Regions from separate parts of the Streptomyces sp. NPDC001890 genome, predicted to be linked through region 2. Evidence: riboswitches for the same ligand, from Rfam matches in the RefSeq annotation. Region 2 holds a riboswitch; the other holds the start of a gene.
The links. Region 2 has a riboswitch for cobalamin ahead of ACFYY1_RS09695 (ribonucleoside-diphosphate reductase subunit alpha). Riboswitches for the same ligand answer to the same signal wherever they lie in the genome.
Positions count from the first base shown of each region.

Region 1 (5,833 bases), on a different contig from region 2:
CACCCGCCGCATGCCTAGCGTCATGACCATGAGCCATCCGCAGAGTTACGAGATCCTGCTGGTCCCGCGATTCGCCGAGGAGACCACCACCGGCGCAGCGGAGTCCGAATCCGACGCCGCCGGGTCCGGGGCCGCCGGGTCCGGGGCCCCGGAATCCGGCGTCGCGGAATCCAAAGCCACGGGATCCGGCGCCGCGCCCGAGGCCGAGGTCACCGAGCCCGGCGGGGCCATCCGCTCGGCGGTCGTGTCGGCGACCGGTGAGACGGGTGCGTCGGGTTACCCCCGGTATTCCGGCGAGGGCATCGTCGCCGACATCGACCCCGAGACCCACGCGGTCGAGGCGCTGCTCGTCGACGGCGCCGAGTTGTCCTACGGCCTCTCGGCCCGGGTCAAGGAGACGGACGCCGGGACCGGCGCCGACCGCTGAGGCCGCGCGCCCGGCCCGGACCCGGATCCGGCCGGGCATGCCGACGGGCCCGACCGGGTCGGCCGGGCCCGTCACCCCGCGCGGAACGCGGGGCGAGCGCGAAGCGCCAGGAGCGTGCGGCCCTACTTCTGGCCCTTCTGCTGCTCCTCGATCGACTTGCGGACCTCATCCATGTCCAGCTTCCGCGCCTGCCCGATCACATCCTCCAACGCCGCCTCGGGCAGCGCTCCGGGCTGAGCGAACACCGCCACGTTCTCCCGGACGATCATCAGCGTGGGAATGGAGCGGATCTCGAAGGCCGCCGCCAGCTCCTGCTGGGCCTCCGTGTCGACCTTGGCGAAGACCAGGTCGTCGTGGCGCTCCGACGCCGCGTCGTAGACCGGCGCGAACTGCCGGCACGGGCCACACCAGGAAGCCCAGAAGTCGATCAGGACGAAGTCGTTGTCACTGACGACCTGATCGAAGTTTTCCTTGGTGAGCTCAACGGTGCTCATTGTCTGATACCTCTTCCTGTGCCCGCTCGGACCTGTCCCAACAACGGAGTCTGCATCCGCGGTATTCCGCCTGCCCATGTGGCCGTCGTGCACACCCCCGACCAGACTGTCCCCATGACAGATCCTTCAGCGAACGTGAACGCCGAGTACGACGTCGTGGTGATCGGGGCGGGTCCGGTGGGCGAGAACGTCGCCGACCGCGCCCGTGCCGCCGGACTGAGCACCGCGGTCGTCGAGGCGGAGCTCATCGGCGGTGAGTGCTCCTACTGGGCGTGCATGCCCAGCAAGGCCCTGCTGCGCCCGGTGGTCGCCCGCGCCGACGCCCGCCGCGTCCCGGGGCTCAGCGACGCCGTGCAGGGGCCGTTGGACACCGCGGCCGTGCTCGCCCACCGTGACACGTACGCATCGCACTGGAAGGACGACGGGCAGGTCGCCTGGCTGGAGGGCATCGGTGCCGACATCTACCGGGGCCGGGGCAGGCTCACCGGCGAGAAGGCGGTCTCCGTCACCGCGCTCGACGGCACAGAGCACCGGCTCACAGCCCGCCACGCCGTCGCCGTCTGCACCGGCAGCCGCGCCGTCGTCCCCGACCTGCCCGGCATCGGCAAGGCCCGCCCCTGGACCAGCCGGGAGGCGACGAGCGCCAAGAAGGTGCCCGGCCGCCTCGTGATCGTCGGCGGCGGGGTGGTCGGCGTGGAGATGGCCACCGTCTGGCAGGCCCTCGGGGCTCGGGTGACGATGCTGATCCGCGGCACGGGGCTCCTGCCGAAGATGGAGCCCTTCGCCGGCGAACTGGTCGGGCAGGCGCTCACCGAGGCGGGCGCAGACATCCGTACCGGGGTCTCGGTCGCCGCCGTACGGCGTGCGGTACCGGACGGCCCGGTCACCGTGGAACTGGACGGTGGCGATCACGTCGAGGCCGACGAGATCCTCTTCGCCACCGGCAGGGCACCACGCACCGAGGACCTCGGACTCGAAACGGTGGGTCTGGAGCCCGGCACCTGGCTGACCGTCGACGACAGCTGCCGCGTCGACGGCACCACCTGGCTGTACGCGGTCGGCGACGTCAACCACCGGGCGCTCCTCACCCACCAGGGCAAGTACCAGGCACGCATCGCGGGTGCCGCGATCACCGCCCGCGCCGCCGGCGCACCGCTGCGGGAGACCGACTGGGGCGCCCACGCGGCCACCGCCGACCACGCGGCCGTCCCCCAGGTCGTCTTCACCGACCCGGAGGCGGCCTCGGTCGGCCTCACCCTCGCCGCGGCCGAGCGGGCCGGCCACCGGGTCCGGGCCGTCGACCACGACCTTGCCGCGGTGGCCGGTTCCGGCCTGTACGCGGACGGATACCGGGGCCGTGCCCGCATGGTCGTGGACCTCGACCGGGAGATCCTGCTCGGCGTCACCTTCGTCGGGCCGGGCATCGGCGAGCTGCTGCACTCGGCGACGATCGCGGTCGCGGGCGAGGTCCCCATCGACCGGCTCTGGCACGCGGTTCCCGCGTACCCGACGATCAGCGAGGTCTGGCTGCGGCTGCTGGAGTCGTACCGGGACGCTTGAGGGCGGGGCGGGCCGGCGGTGAGGACGGCGGCGAGCAGTGCGGACGTCGGTCCTGGGCGACCGGCCCGACGGCCGGCCCGAGACCTACGCGGAACTGCGTTCGTCGGAAAACGGGGTGCCGGGTCGACCATCACCGCGCACGCCCGCACTTCTACCCGACTGTGTCGCAGCCGGATGACGACGGGGCGGGGTCGGGCATGGGCGACAACGGCTGTCCGCACCGCAGGTTCCACCGGCCGGAACGCCCGCTGAGCGCGGTCAGCGTCAGCGGGGCGACGTCCAGCCGCCAGAACGCCTCCACCGGCAGAGCGAGGGCCGCCACCATCATCGCCCGTACCACCGCGGGTTCGACGACGCCGAGCACGCGGTGGCCCCCGGCGCCCTCGGCGGAACCGGTCGCCCCCACCGTCTCCAGCCAGTGTTCGGCCCGGAGGCAGAGATCCAGCAGGGACTCGCCGCCGTGGGGAACCGCCGACGGATCGGTCAGCCAGGCCGACACCGCCTCCGGTTCGGCCGCGCTCACCGCTGCCAGCCGCCGACCGCTCCATCGCCCCATGTCCCAGCCACGGAACGCCGGTTCGGGCCCGGCACGCAGCCCCAACGCGTCGGCGGTCCCGGCGCACCGTTCGGAGGGCCCGCACAGATACCGGTCGGCGGCGGGCACCGCCGCGGCGACGCCCCGCGCCCGGCGGGCCCCGGCCGCGTCGAGCGGCGCGTCACCGTCGAAACGGGCCTCCCGCAGCGCGGCGTTGAGCGCCGGTGAGATCAACATCACCTTTACGGGCATGACCCGGTCAACTCCCTGAACTCTGGCCCCATGGGTGTGCCCACCATGGCATCAGGGCGCTGCGGCCGCCGTCGGCACCATGGCAGGGGGTTGCCCCCAAGGAGTATCGTCACGACGAGCATGACGTAGGTGCGACGGAAGTCCGGTGAGAATCCGGCACGGTCGCGCCACTGTGAACCCGTCTCCGGGCGGGAAGTCAGACCCAGCACCTACGTCTCAGGCACCACGATCGGGACGCGTGTTCCCTCAGGAGGTTCTGCCATGGCACAGACTGCTGCCCCCGCCACCGCCGTACCGGCGATCACCCCCATCTCCCTGAAGGCCATTGCCCCTTGGGCGGTCTTCTTCGGCGTTCTCATGCTCGTACTGCTGTACTTCGTCGGCGCCGAACAGGGCGCCACCGCGGTCATCTCCGGCGAAGGTGTCCACGAGTGGGTCCACGACGGCCGCCACCTCCTCGGTTTCCCCTGCCACTGACGTACCGTCCGATCCTGGGGAAACCTCATGAACTCCATATCTGTCAGAGCCCTGCTCGTCCGCGGCATGCTGGCCGGCCTCGCCGCGGGCGCACTCGCTCTGCTGGTCGCCTACTTCCTCGGTGAGTCGCGTGTGGACGCGGCCATCGCCCTGGAGGAATCGCACAGCCATCACCATGGCGGCGGCGAGGAACTGGTCAGCCGCACCATGCAGTCCACCGCCGGCCTCGCCACCGGTGTCCTGGTCTTCGGCGTCGCGATCGGCGGCATCGCCGCCCTCGTCTTCTGCTACGCCCTCGGCCGGATCGGCAGATTCGGTCCACGGGCCACGGCCGCACTGATCGCGGGTGCGGCCCTGCTGACGGTGTACGTCGTCCCGTTCCTCAAGTACCCGGCCAATCCGCCGGCCGTCGGCAACCCCGACACCATCGGCCCGCGTACCGCCCTGTTCTTCCTGATGGTCGCCCTGAGCGTGCTGCTGGCCGTCGCCGCGGTCATCCTCGGCAAACGGCTGGCTCCCCGCCTGGGCAACTGGAACGCGACGATCACGGCATCCGCCGCGTACGTCCTGGTGATCGGGCTCGCCTACGCGTTCCTGCCCTCGTACAACGAAGTCGGCAAGGACTTCCCGGCCGCACTGCTCTGGGAGTTCCGCCTGAGCACCCTCGCCGTGCAGACCACTCTCTGGGTGGCGTTCGGGCTCTTCTTCGGTTATCTGACGGATCGGTTGCTCGCGCCGGGCACCGGCGCAGTCACCACCGCGAACAGCGGCGCCGGACGGGCGGCCACCGCGGCCGGCTGACCGGCACCGCCCACGCGGGCCGACGACCGGAACCCCGCCCGGACCCTCCCGGCGGGGTTCCGGCGTTCCGCCCCGCGCCGGCTCACCGCCCGGGCCGCGGGCTCCAGTCGATCCGGTAGTACTTCAACCGCTCGTCCTGCCGCACCAGGCGCATGCCGGCGGCTTCCATGACGCGCTGGGACGCGGTGTTGTCCAGGTCGCTGTCACCGTGCACCCGGCTCACCCCCTGCTCACGGGCGAACAGCAGCAGGGCGCGCAGCGCCTCGGAGGCGTAACCCATACCCCGTGCCGAGGGGACGAGGCCGTAGCCGATCGTGACCTCTCCGTTCTCGTCCGGCGCACCGTGGAATCCCAGCCCGCCGATCACCAGCCCGTCGGTGCGGCGCCGTATCTCGTACGAACCGAAGGGGCTGGGATCGCCTGTCGTGGCACAGGTGTCGAGGAAGCGCTCGGCCGCGGCCATCTCTCCGGGGGACGGATAGCCGGGTGCCCAGCACTCCCCTTCGCCCGGCGTGCCCGAGATCACCCGCAGGGCGTCGGAGCCGTTCATCGGGCGGAGCAGGAGGCGAGGCGTCTCGATGTCGGTCATGAGGAAGTGAAGTATCACGTGGGGCGGGCAGGCGGCATCCCGGATTTGCCGGGATGCCGCCGCGGTTGCCGATGCCCGCCGCCGCGGGCTCACGCGCCGGCGGATCCCTGGGTGCTCGTCCGCCCCGGGCCGGAGTCGAACTCACCGGAGAACGCCGCAGCCATCCGCAGATGACCGGCGGCCTCCGCGCCCCGCCCCTGCCGCTCAAGGGTGCGGCCCAGCATCAGCCGTGCGTAGTGCTCCACCGGGTCGAGCTCCAGCACCGCCCGCAGTTCCGCCTCGGCCTTTCCGAGCCGGGCCGAGTGGTAGTAGGTCCGGGCCAGCAGCAGCCGCGGCGACACCTGCTCCGGGACCTCCTCGACCAGCCCCTCCAGGATCCGGGCCGCGGTCATGTACTCCTTCGCCTCGAAGAACATCTGCGCACGGTTCCAGCGGTCGGCAGCCGTGCCGAACTCGTAGTAGGTGTCGCTCACTTGACCTCCTTGGTCACGGACCGTTCCGGGGTGGTGCCCCGTTTCGTCCAACCGCTGACCGAGCCGCTGCCCGGCCACCCTGTGATGGCCTGAACGCCACCTGTTGATTGAATATTCCACTAAATCATCGGCGTGGGTACCGGCGCTCCCGGGTCTGCTCGGGAATAGGTTGAGCGCCATGAGCAATCTCGATCGCCAGGCCACACTCTCCGTCTGCGGAGGGCG
Region 1 covers NZ_JBIATE010000018.1:158,250-164,082, forward strand. The annotation lists gene ACFYY1_RS32055 (hypothetical protein) at 29-427, shown strand; gene trxA (thioredoxin) at 550-921, opposite strand; gene ACFYY1_RS32065 (dihydrolipoyl dehydrogenase family protein) at 1,036-2,481, shown strand; gene ACFYY1_RS32070 (histidine phosphatase family protein) at 2,633-3,268, opposite strand; adenosylcobalamin (AdoCbl) riboswitch at 3,378-3,526, shown strand; gene ACFYY1_RS32075 (CbtB-domain containing protein) at 3,530-3,745, shown strand; gene ACFYY1_RS32080 (CbtA family protein) at 3,773-4,546, shown strand; gene ACFYY1_RS32085 (GNAT family N-acetyltransferase) at 4,629-5,135, opposite strand; gene ACFYY1_RS32090 (tetratricopeptide repeat protein) at 5,225-5,608, opposite strand; gene ACFYY1_RS32095 (pirin family protein) at 5,787-5,833, shown strand, end outside.
Region 1: linked by a shared signal. The riboswitch ahead of ACFYY1_RS32075 (CbtB-domain containing protein) and the one ahead of ACFYY1_RS09695 (ribonucleoside-diphosphate reductase subunit alpha) in region 2 are both predicted to bind cobalamin.

Region 2 (5,833 bases):
CCTTGGTCTTCTTCTCGAACTCCTCGGTGACCTTCTTGGTCCACCCGTCCGGGTTCGAGCCGGACATCGTCCACACCGTCAGGGTCTGGCCCTTGTACGCGTCCGGACCGGCCTTCTTGCCGCTGTCGCCGCCGTCGTCGGACCCGCACGCCGCGAGGCCGATCATCATGCCCGCGACGCCGATCGCCGCGATGAGCTTGCGCTTCACGCCAAACCCTCCTCAGGGATACTGCAACCCCGCCCACCGCGAAGACATTCGACGAGTACTGCTGGGGCTGGACCTGGTCTTTAATGGTTTAGACCAGTACGGGGAGCTTGGCCTAGACCTTTAGGGGTGTCAAGGGTGTATAAGAAGTGCACTCGCGTCCGTTATAGGACCGACACCTAAGGGAGGGCGACCAGCCGTGACCGGACCGTGCCACCATGTGAGCCGCGACAGACGGAGGAGCCGGTGACGGCAGCAACGCAAGCGCCGGGAGGGCGGACCATGGGTGCCGACGGGGGCAGTACGGAGAACGAGACGGGCGCGGCCACACGGACGGCGCGCGTCCCGAAGTACTACCGGCTGAAGCGACATCTGCTCGACATGACGGACACCATGCCGCCGGGCACCCCCGTGCCGCCGGAGCGGACCCTGGCCGCCGAGTTCGACACCTCGCGCACCACCGTGCGCCAGGCACTCCAGGAGCTGGTCGTCGAGGGCCGGCTGGAGCGCATCCAGGGCAAGGGCACCTTCGTGGCCAAGCCGAAGGTCTCGCAGGCCCTGCAACTCACCTCGTACACCGAGGACATGCGCGCCCAGGGCCTGGAGCCGACCTCCCAGCTGCTGGACATCGGCTACGTGACGGCCGACGACACCCTGGCGGGGCTGCTCGACATCACCGCGGGCGGCCGGGTGCTGCGGATCGAGCGGCTGCGACTCGCCAGCGGTGAGCCGATGGCGATCGAGACCACCCACCTTTCGGCCAAACGCTTCCCGGCGCTGCGCCGTTCGCTGGTGAAGTACACCTCCCTCTACACCGCGCTGGCGGAGGTGTACGACGTACGGCTGGCCGAGGCCGAGGAGACCATCGAGACCTCGCTGGCCACCCCGCGCGAGGCCGGGCTGCTCGGTACGGACGTGGGCCTGCCGATGCTGATGCTCTCCCGGCACTCGCTCGACGGGCAGGGCGAACCGGTGGAGTGGGTGCGCTCGGTCTACCGCGGCGACCGGTACAAGTTCGTGGCGCGCCTGAAGCGGCCCACGGACTGAGTCCGTACCCTCGATCGGCCCCCGTGGAACGCGTCACTCCGCGGGGGCCTTTCGCACACCTTGGTACGGACCAACACCCGCATATTTGGCCGGATTTCGAGCATGCATACCCACTCGGCCGACCGTTGCCGGACCGCAATGCGGACGGGGGGTGACGGTGACCGGAAACCTCCCCTAGATTTCCTGCGCATTACAAGGTGCTCAGCGAGGGGACGGAGTCGCCACATGCCAGCAGAACCCGAAGGAAAACCACCCACCGTCACACCGGTGCGGGTGGTCATCGCCCTCTGTCTCGTCGCGCCGTTCGTGGCGATGCTCTGGGTGAGTTCGTACGCGAAGGTGGACCCCACCTTCATCGGCATTCCGTTCTTCTACTGGTACCAGATGCTCTGGGTGCTGATCTCCACCGCGCTCACGATGGTCGCGTACAAGCTGTGGCAGCGTGACCAGCGCGCCCGCAAGGGAGGTGCGTCGGCATGAAGGACGGTGTGAACGGCGTCGCGCTCGGCGTCTTCGTCTTCTTCTTCGTGGCCGTCACGGTCATGGGCTTCCTGGCGGCGCGGTGGCGCAAGGCCGAGAACGAGGCCAGCCTCGACGAATGGGGCCTGGGCGGCCGTTCCTTCGGCACCTGGGTCACCTGGTTCCTGCTCGGCGGCGACCTGTACACCGCGTACACCTTCGTCGCCGTGCCCGCGGCGATCTACGCGGCGGGCGCGGCGGGCTTCTTCGCCGTGCCGTACACGATCCTGGTGTACCCGCTGATCTTCACCTTCCTGCCGCGGCTGTGGTCGGTCTCGCACAAGCACGGGTACGTCACCACCTCGGACTTCGTCCGCGGGCGGTTCGGCTCCAAGGGCCTGTCACTGGCGGTCGCCGTCACCGGCATCCTCGCCACGATGCCGTACATCGCACTCCAACTGGTCGGCATCCAGGCGGTGCTGGACGTGATGGGCGTCGGCGGCGGCGAGACCACCCACTGGTTCATCAAGGACCTGCCGCTGCTGATCGCGTTCGCGGTGCTCGCCGCGTACACCTACTCGTCCGGGCTCCGGGCGCCCGCGCTGATCGCCTTCGTCAAGGACGGGCTGATCTACCTGGTCATCGCGGTGGCGATCATCTACATCCCGATCAAGCTCGGCGGCTTCGACGACATCTTCGCCAAGGCGAACGAGGCGTTCTCGCAGACCAACCCGGCCACCGGCAAGCCGCGCGGCGCGCTCGCACCGGGCGAGGCGGGCCAATGGGGTTACGCCACCCTGGCGCTGGGCTCGGCACTGGCGCTGTTCATGTATCCGCACTCGATCACGGCGACGCTCTCCAGCCGCAGCCGGAACGTGATCCGGCGCAACACCACGATCCTGCCGCTGTACTCGCTGATGCTGGGCCTGCTGGCACTGCTCGGCTTCATGGCCATCGCCGCCGGGATCAAGGTGGACAACGGACAGCTGGCCATCCCGCAGCTGTTCGAGAACATGTTCCCGGACTGGTTCGCGGGCGTCGCGTTCGCCGCCATCGGCATCGGTGCGCTGGTGCCCGCCGCGATCATGTCGATCGCCGCGGCGAACCTGTTCACCCGCAACATCTACAAGGACTTCCTGAAGCCGGACGCGACCCCGGAGCAGGAGACCAAGGTCTCCAAGCTGGTGTCGCTGCTGGTCAAGGTCGGCGCACTCGCCTTCGTCCTCACCATGGACAAGACGGTCGCAATCAACTTCCAGCTGCTCGGCGGCATCTGGATCCTGCAGACGATGCCGGCCCTGGTCGGCGGCCTGTTCACCCGCTGGTTCCACCGCTGGGCGCTGCTCGCCGGCTGGGCGGTCGGCATGGTGTACGGGACGGTGGCCGCGTACGGGGTCGCCTCGCCGACCCAGAAGCACTTCGGCGGCTCGTCCAAGGAGATCCCCGGGATCGGCGAGATCGGCTACATCGGCCTCACCGCGTTCGTGCTGAACGTGGTGGTGACGGTGGTGCTCACCTTCGTCCTGAACGCCGTGAAGGCACCCGCCGGGACCGACGAGACCTCCCCGGCCGACTACACCGCCGACGCGGGCGACCCGGGTGTCGAGGCGGAACTCCCGCCGGCCACGGCGGGCGCTCCGGGCGGCCACTGACGACCGCGCCCCACGGCCTGCGGACGGCCCGTCGAGCCCCTTTCCCCAAGGGGTGCGACGGGCCGTCCGCCGTCTGTCCGAAAGGGCCGCAGAACGCATCCTGTGGTCCCGGCGTTTGCCGACCGACACAACATGTGGGGGCTGCCTCTTCGGGCAGCCCCCACATGTATGCTCGTCCTCGCTGTCGCCGCAGGGGAATCCGGTGCGAATCCGGAACTGTCCCGCAACGGTGTATTCAGTGCGCTTTTGTGCACCCCCGAGTCAGTCCGATGACCTGCCGGCAGCGCATCCGGCTCGACCGAACCGGATGCCCAGACGTCCGGGCCTCGCGGTTGGGCCGGTGGACGCCGTGCGAAGCGCTGCCCTGCTCCGGGTCCGCGCGCCCGCAGGGCTGCCCCGATCCCCGCCGGCCCCGAGCCGAGCGAGGGAGAGCACCACGTGACCATCGCGCCAGCCGATCCGGCATCAGTCGCCGCGTCCGCCGCAGCCGAGTCCGAGGCCGCCGCACAGGACGGACCGGGAACCGCACTGCTGCGGACCCTGACCGATCTGACCGCCGACCTGCCCGACACCGACCCCGGCCGGGTCGCCGCCGCCGCACTGCGCGGCCGCAGCGCCCGCGCCGACGAGGCCGAGCTGCGGGCGCTGGCCACCGAGGCCGCCGCGGGGCTGATCTCCGAGGACCCCGCCTACTCCCGGCTCGCCGCCCGGCTGCTGACCCTCGCCATCGCGGACGAGGCGGCCGGCCAGGGCGCGGTCTCCTTCTCCGCCTCGGTCGCCGTCGGCCACCGCGAGGGCCTGATCGCGGACCGGACCGCCGAGTTCGTCGCCCGGCACGCGGCCGCCCTCGACGCGCTGGTGGAGCGTTCGCTGGCCGACGGCGCGGACGACCGCTTCGGCTACTTCGGGCTGCGGACCCTGCACAGCCGCTATCTGCTGCGCCACCCGCACACCCGCCAGGTCGTCGAGACGCCCCAGCACTTCATGCTGCGGGTCGCGGCCGGGCTGGCCGAGGACGATTCGCAGCGCGCCCTGGACGAAGTGGCGGCGCTGTACGGGCTGATGAGCCGGCTCGACTACCTGCCCTCCTCCCCCACGCTCTTCAACTCCGGCACCCGGCACCCGCAGATGTCCTCCTGCTATCTGCTGGACTCCCCGCTGGACGAGCTCGACTCGATCTACGACCGCTACCACCAGGTGGCCCGGCTCTCGAAGCACGCGGGCGGCATCGGTCTGTCGTACTCCCGCATCCGCTCCCGCGGTTCGCTGATCCGGGGCACCAACGGGCACTCCAACGGCATCGTGCCGTTCCTGAAGACGCTCGACGCCTCCGTCGCCGCGGTCAACCAGGGGGGCCGCCGCAAGGGCGCCGCCGCCGTCTACCTGGAGACCTGGCACGCGGACATCGAGGAGTTCCTGGAGCTGCGCGACAACACCGGTGAGGACCAGCGGCGTACCCACAACCTCAACCTGGCGCACTGGATCCCGGACGAGTTCATGCGCCGGGTCGACGCGGACGGCGACTGGTCGCTGTTCTCGCCCGCCGACGTGCCCGGCCTGGTCGACCTGTGGGGCGACGAGTTCGACGCCGCGTACCGGGCCGCCGAGGCCCAGGGCCTGGCCCGCAGGACGATCCCGGCCCGTGAGCTGTACGGCCGGATGATGCGCACTCTCGCCCAGACCGGCCAGGGCTGGATGACGTTCAAGGACGCCTCCAACCGGACCGCGAACCAGACCGCCGAGCCGGGCACCGTCGTCCACTCGTCGAACCTGTGCACCGAGATCCTCGAAGTCACCGACGACGGCGAGACGGCGGTCTGCAACCTGGGCTCGGTCAACCTCGGCGCGTTCGTCGCCGACGGCGCCATCGACTGGGAGCGGCTGGACGCCACCGTCCGCACCGCCGTGACCTTCCTGGACCGGGTCGTCGACATCAACTTCTACCCGACCGAGCAGGCCGGCCGCTCCAACGCCAAGTGGCGCCCGGTGGGCCTGGGCGCCATGGGTCTTCAGGACGTCTTCTTCAAGCTGCGGCTGCCCTTCGACTCCCCCGAGGCCCGCGCGCTCTCCACGAAGATCTCCGAGCGGATCATGCTCGCCGCGTACGAGTCGTCCTGCGAGCTCGCGGAGCGCTCGGGCCCGCTGCCGGCCTGGGAGCGGACACGTGCCGCGCGCGGTGTGCTGCACCCCGACCACTACGACACCGAGCTGAACTGGCCGGAGCGGTGGGAGGCGCTGCGCGCCCGGGTCGCGAAGAGCGGGATGCGCAACTCGCTGCTGCTCGCCATCGCGCCGACGGCGACGATCGCCTCGATCGCGGGTGTCTACGAGTGCATCGAGCCGCAGGTCTCCAACCTCTTCAAGCGCGAGACGCTCAGCGGTGAGTTCCTCCAGGTCAACGCGTACCTGGTGGACGAGCTGAAGCAGCTCGGGGTGTGGGACGCGCGCACCCGTGAGGCGCTGCGCGAGG
Region 2 covers NZ_JBIATE010000002.1:780,185-786,017, reverse strand. The annotation lists gene ACFYY1_RS09715 (extracellular solute-binding protein) at 1-208, opposite strand, end outside; gene ACFYY1_RS09710 (GntR family transcriptional regulator) at 488-1,252, shown strand; gene ACFYY1_RS09705 (DUF3311 domain-containing protein) at 1,478-1,732, shown strand; gene mctP (monocarboxylate uptake permease MctP) at 1,729-3,363, shown strand; cobalamin riboswitch at 3,519-3,660, shown strand; gene ACFYY1_RS09695 (ribonucleoside-diphosphate reductase subunit alpha) at 3,802-5,833, shown strand, end outside.